Acetivibrio cellulolyticus CD2: one gene and its partner. Each later gene encodes a partner of the first gene's protein in a complex. Links are inferred from orthologs where the notes say so. Each region holds a gene or a part of one and is shown on either strand. Other genes may lie near its edges.

Region 1 (3,048 bases):
TTTCTATTACAGCCGTTTTTCCATTTATAACACCGTATTTTGCTTCTAGCTTTCTACCAAGTGGATCAACAACCCAGGCAGTCTCATATTTGCCGTTTGCAGCTAAAACTATCGCCTCAACTGTCCCTTCGCCGCCATCTGCTATAGGTACTTTTATTATTTCTATTTTTTCAAAATGTTTTATTGCACTCTCTTCTATGATATTTATAACCTCTAAAGAGGAAAGAGAGCCTTTGAACGAATCGGGAGCTAATAGTATTTTCATGCCGACCTCCTTGGAATGATCAATGCATGGATTCATTATTACATAGATTTGGCTTAATAATCAAGGTTAGCTTCTAAGTGTGTAAATTCACACGTATTATCCATACGCACTCCTCCTTAGCTATTATTCATTGCGGAAATATCCCAAACGTATGTTTGAATATCTGATTCAATATGATATAATAGATTAAACTAAAATTTTGGGAGAGTAATAATTATGCCTGAATTTAAGATTGCATCTGAATACAAACCTTGCGGGGACCAACCTAAAGCTATAGATAAGTTGTGTGAAGGTATTAACAGAGGACTTAAGGGACAAACCCTTTTAGGTGTTACCGGTTCGGGTAAGACCTTTACAATGGCTAACGTAATTGAAAGAGTGCAAAAACCAACCCTGATAATTGCTCATAACAAAACCCTCGCTGCGCAGCTTTGCAGTGAGTTTAAGGAGTTTTTTCCGGACAATATAGTTGAGTATTTTGTCAGTTATTATGACTATTATCAGCCTGAAGCATATATTGCAACCACAGATACCTACATTGAAAAGGATGCTTCAATAAATGAGGAGATAGACAAGCTTAGACACTCGGCTACTGCTGCATTGTTCGAAAGAAGAGATGTAATTATTGTTGCCAGTGTTTCATGTATTTATGGTCTGGGTGATCCTGAAGACTATACAGACCTTATGCTTTCCTTGAGAAAGGGGATGCAAAAGGATAGGGATGAGATTATCAGAAAGCTTGTTGAAATACAATATGAAAGAAATGAGATAGATTTCAAACGTGGGAAGTTTCGGGCAAGAGGAGATGTTCTGGAGATATTTCCTTCATATTCTTCCGACAAGGTAATTCGTGTAGAGTTTTTTGGAGATGAGATAGATCGGATAACTGAAATAAATTACCTGACTGGTGAGATACTAGGCTCAATGTCACATGCTGCTATATTTCCTGCTTCCCACTATGCGACTACACGGTCAAAAATGGAAAAAGCAATGGTAAATATAGAAAAAGAGCTTGAGGAACGTCTGAAAGAACTCAAGGAAGATGGTAAACTGCTTGAAGCCCAAAGGCTTGAGCAGAGAACAAGATATGATCTTGAGATGCTCCAGGAAGTAGGTTTTTGCCAGGGAATTGAGAATTATTCTAGACATATTAGCGGTAGAGAACCCGGGAGTTCCCCTTATACGCTTATAGATTATTTCCCGGATGATTTCCTGATGATGATTGATGAGTCACATGTTACTGTTCCGCAGGTAGGTGCTATGTATAATGGGGACAGATCGAGAAAGCAATCGCTGGTTGATTACGGATTCAGGCTGCCATCGGCCTTTGATAACAGGCCTTTGAAGTTTAATGAGTTCGAGGAGAGGATAAATCAGATTGTTTTTGTTAGTGCTACACCTGCTGCATACGAGAGGAATAATTCACAGCAGATAGTTGAGCAGATAATAAGACCTACCGGGCTTATAGACCCTGAAATTATAGTAAAACCAGTAAAGGGGCAGATAGATGATCTTATTGGAGAGATCAATGAGAGAATACAAAAAAATGAACGTGTTCTTGTTACTACCCTGACAAAGAAAATGTCCGAAGACCTTACGGATTACCTTAAGGAGTTGGATTTTAAGGTTAAATATCTCCATTCCGACATTCTGACAATTGAAAGGATGGAGATTATAAGGGACTTGAGACTGGGAGTATTTGATGTTTTAGTTGGGATAAATCTATTAAGAGAAGGGCTGGATTTGCCGGAGGTTTCTCTAGTAGCCATTCTTGATGCTGATAAGGAAGGATTCTTAAGATCTGAGACTTCTCTGATACAAACTATCGGCAGGGCAGCTAGAAATGTAGAAGGAAAAGTAATAATGTATGCTGATACAGTTACTGAATCAATGAGAAAGGCTATAAGTGAGACAAATAGAAGAAGAAAGCTGCAAGTAGAGTATAATGAGGAGCACGGGATTATTCCACAGAGTATTAAAAAGAGTGTAAGAGATGTAATTGAAGCAACAAAGGCTGCGGAGGAAAGCTCAGAGTATTCTGTACGTAGAGAAGAAGAGGTTATAAGTCAAGGTGAGGCTCAGGCTATCATTGACAGATTAACAAAAGAAATGAAAAAGGCAGCGGCAGATTTGCAGTTTGAAAGAGCTGCTGAGTTAAGAGATAAGCTTAATGGACTGAAAAGTAAGTTTGGTTTATAAGTAAGTGTATTGTGGCATGAAGTGATGTTTTAAGGGAGCAGTTTTAACTACTATAAAGTAGGAGCTGCGCCCTTTTGCTGTTATTAAAGGAGAAATTGAAGGTGCCTTGGTAGAGGCAGATTCACAGCATAATAATAAAAATGGAAAAAATTCTGAAAAAATATCTTTATTTTATTAAGATTTTATGATAAAATATTACTACAAGCTAAAAATTCCCTTCTTAGTGTTTGCAGTTAATTACCAAATTCATTTAAATCTTTTTTACTCAAGACAATAATTCTTAAATCCCCTATTATTCCATGTATGTATGTTTGTTTACCTATGTCATTTTGTAAAAAATTAAAGGAGGGGCAAGTTATGAAAGATATTAATTTTAAGGACCTTGTTAGTGCATTGAAAAGGGTTGATGGGTCTGTGGTAAAGGAAATGATGGAACATGACAAAGGTGTTTTGAGAAAGACAGTTGTAAGTATTTCGCCATACACTGTTACACTTGAATACATAGACTTTGGCAGGAGTCAGCGTGCCCTTAAATTTTATGCAACCAATAATAATGGAGAAGAAATTCATTTTGATTCAGTAAA
Region 2 (3,056 bases), on another replicon or contig:
TTAGTATCCAAATATATTGCTTTTATATTCATCATATTATTTATACCGCATTTTCCAATTCCCAGATGCATATCAGTATGTCTAAGGTATCTATAAGATATATATATATCACTGCCTTGTTTAACAACTTTTAGATTAGTAGGCAAGGGCATTACATTGATTTGTGGAAATAATACCGCAATAGATAACTCAACGAACATTGCCAGTATAAACAAAAACTTAACTTTTTTGAAATTCATTGAATCATCTCCTTTAAATAAAATTTCCAAATATTTGTTGAAGGATTTTATACAGCTGTGCAAGTTTTAATATTTTATTCATAACGACGATACTACTTTTTGGATAATTAGTCAATGCCAATTTGTTTTATTTTGATGTATGTAAATTGATGTAAAAAACAAAACCCCAAATCCAACGGACTTAGGGTTTATCCTTAAAAATTCTATCCTATTTTAGATAAATTAGCAAATGCAGCCATCAGCCTTTTCATCCCTGCACCTTTGAAGTGTATCTCCAGTTTGTAATCATCATTTTCCTTTTCAACATTGGTTATGACCCCAACTCCGAATTTCTTGTGTTCAACTTGATCTCCTATGCTGAAATTCGCGGCCGCAGTTTTGGGCTTACTAACATCAGTAAACGTTGACGTTCTAAAGCTTGACGGAGCACTAAAACTTCCTGTACTTCCAGCACTCACATTTTTATTCACAGGTTTTTTTGAAGTCATTGGCTCCTTCTTTTCATTACCTTCCAACAGTTCAGGAGGAATCTCCTTCAAAAATCTGGACATCTTATTATATGTAGTGTTACCAAACAACGTTCTGGTAAATGTATTTGTCAAATAAAGCTTTTGCTTTGCTCTGGTGATACCAACATAGCACAACCTGCGCTCTTCTTCCAGTTCACTCTCGTCGGACATCGAACGGTAGCCCGGGAAAATTCCCTCTTCCATTCCCACCATAAATACAACGGGAAACTCCAGCCCTTTTGCACTGTGAAGAGTCATCAAGACTACATAATCACCATTTTCGTCCATGTTATCTATATCCGCAACAAGCGATACATTAGCAAGAAAATCCTCAAGACTCTGCTCTTCATTTTTTGCTTCAAATTCCAGTGCAACGGATACTAATTCCTTTATATTTTCAATCCTTGACTGAGCTTCAATAGTATCTTCTTCCTCATAGCTTCTCTGTATGCCGGACTGTTCTATCACTTCCTGTATCAACTCCGACACCTTCATTGATTCCTTAAGTATACGCAGCCTTGATATCATAGCCACAAAACCTTCAAGCTTGGAAGCTGCTCTGGCCAAATCAGGTATTTCCGATGCAGAAGATATAATTGAAAAAATACTTACGCCTTTGCTGTTGGCTAGTCTTTCTGCCGTTTCTATTGTAGTCGTTCCGATACCTCTCTTCGGCTCATTTATGCTCCTCTTTAGGCTTATATTGTCGGAAGGATTCTGAATCAAACGGAGGTATGCAATAAGGTCCTTTATTTCCTTTCTGTCATAGAACTTCAGGCCTCCAAATATTTTATATGCAATTCCTTCCTTTATGAGCATTTCTTCCACAACACGGGACATTGCATTTACTCTGTAAAGAATTGCAAAGTCCTTATACTGCATGTCCTTTATAGTGCTCAGCTTCTTTATCTCATTTGCAATAAAATACGCTTCTTCATGCTCATTCGAACACTCACAATGCCGTATCTTTTCCCCGCCTTTATTTTCAGTCCAAAGACTCTTGTTTTTCCTGCCATAATTATTTTTAATGACGCAGTTTGCAGCATCAAGAATAGTCTGGGTTGACCTGTAGTTCTGCTCAAGTTTTATTGTCTTACAACCACTGAATTCCTTTTCAAAATCCAGTATATTACGTATGTTCGCACCTCTCCAACCGTAAATCGATTGGTCATCGTCACCAACAACACATAAATTCCTGCTTCTTTGTGAAAGCATACTTATCAATGAATACTGTGCACTATTTGTATCCTGGTATTCATCCACAAGTATATATTTGAATTTTCTCTGATAATAGTCCAAAACATCCGGATAATTGGAAAACAGCTTTATAGTCAGCATTATAATATCGTCAAAGTCTACGGCGTTGTTTTGTTTCAGCTTCTTCTGATACAGTTCATATATTTTAGCCACCTTTGCCATTCTAAAATCCGCAGCATACATCTTTCCATATGTAACCGGATCAATCAGTTCATCCTTGGCTCTTCCTATCATCTCAAGCATTGACTTTGGCGGATAGTTTTTTTCATTTAAGTTTAATTCCTTCAAACAGTCTTTTACAACAGTCTGCTGATCTGTGTAATCAAAAATAGCAAAGCTTCTGTCATAGTCAAGCTTTTCAATGTCCTTTCTCAATATCCTAACGCACAATGAGTGGAAAGTACTAACCCACATGCTGTCACTTACATTTTCCACCAGCTTATCAATTCTTTCACGCATCTCTTTGGCTGCCTTGTTTGTAAATGTAATAGCCAATATACTTGAAGGGTAAACACCCTTCTCCTTAATTAAATATGCAATTCTATTTGTAAGAACTCTGGTCTTTCCGCTGCCTGCACCAGCTAATATTAGCAGTGGTCCATCCACATGCAATACCGCTTCCCTCTGTTCATTGTTAAGCCCGTTCAATAAATCCATAGTACAAACCTCTCTTAAACTTTAGTCCGTAGTTTTAGCGCCTGCCACATGATGACAATATTAAATGCCGAGACCTTAATCCCGGCATTTAATATTATAGTCAAAATCAAAACATATTACAAATATATATTTAATTTTCCGATTAAAAATCGATTTAGATATCTGGCTCAATTAAGCCATAATTTCCGTCTTTTCTTCGATAAACTACATTTGCCTCCATTGTTTCGGAATTGGAAAACATGAAAAACTCATGTCCCAACATATTCATCTGTAGAATCGCCTCCTCAATAGTCATAGGCTTTATTGAAAACTTTTTGGATCGTACAACTTTAAAATCATTTACTTCATCCTCATGATCTTCAAAATTGACACTATCAAAACTTAAGTCGCTTTC

The links.
Region 2: the proteins of uvrB (region 1) and pcrA are in contact, whole or in part, in a crystal structure (PDB 7EGT), measured with the Thermus thermophilus proteins. The link is inferred for Acetivibrio cellulolyticus CD2 from one-to-one orthologs. Residues at the interface, in WP_096411307.1 of Thermus thermophilus: Glu23, Leu25, Arg26, Asp27, Gly28, Glu29, Arg30, Phe31, Arg55, Glu326, Asp327, Phe328, Glu379, Ser382, Gln383, His398, Gly400, Arg401; in WP_096412145.1 of Thermus thermophilus: His654, Arg656, Phe657, Gln666, Asp668, Glu669, Lys680, Arg681, Leu682, Ser683, Lys685, Tyr686, Ala687.

The regions. Positions count from the first base shown.
Region 1 is NZ_JH556657.1:763,055-766,102, reverse strand. Bases 1-2,972 are described here. They hold uvrB (excinuclease ABC subunit UvrB), read left to right. Parts: upstream 1-481; coding sequence 482-2,464; downstream 2,465-2,972. Other genes in these bases: ACECE_RS0215110 (hypothetical protein), read left to right, coding at 2,822-2,972; ACECE_RS0215120 (glycerate kinase), read right to left, coding at 1-265. Outside these bases: more of ACECE_RS0215110, read left to right, coding at 2,973-3,048. UniProt on the Escherichia coli protein: The UvrABC repair system catalyzes the recognition and processing of DNA lesions. A damage recognition complex composed of 2 UvrA and 2 UvrB subunits scans DNA for abnormalities.
Region 2 is NZ_JH556653.1:1,663,495-1,666,550, forward strand. The notes cover bases 53-3,032. They hold pcrA (DNA helicase PcrA), read right to left. Parts: upstream 2,663-3,032; coding sequence 443-2,662; downstream 53-442. Other genes in these bases: ACECE_RS0209370 (hypothetical protein), read right to left, coding at 53-239; hpf (ribosome hibernation-promoting factor, HPF/YfiA family), read right to left, coding at 2,817-3,032. Also shown: more of ACECE_RS0209370, read right to left, coding at 1-52; more of hpf, read right to left, coding at 3,033-3,056. UniProt on the Escherichia coli protein: A helicase with DNA-dependent ATPase activity. Unwinds DNA duplexes with 3'-5' polarity. Translocates on single-stranded DNA with 3'-5' polarity. Initiates unwinding more efficiently from a nicked substrate than double-stranded DNA.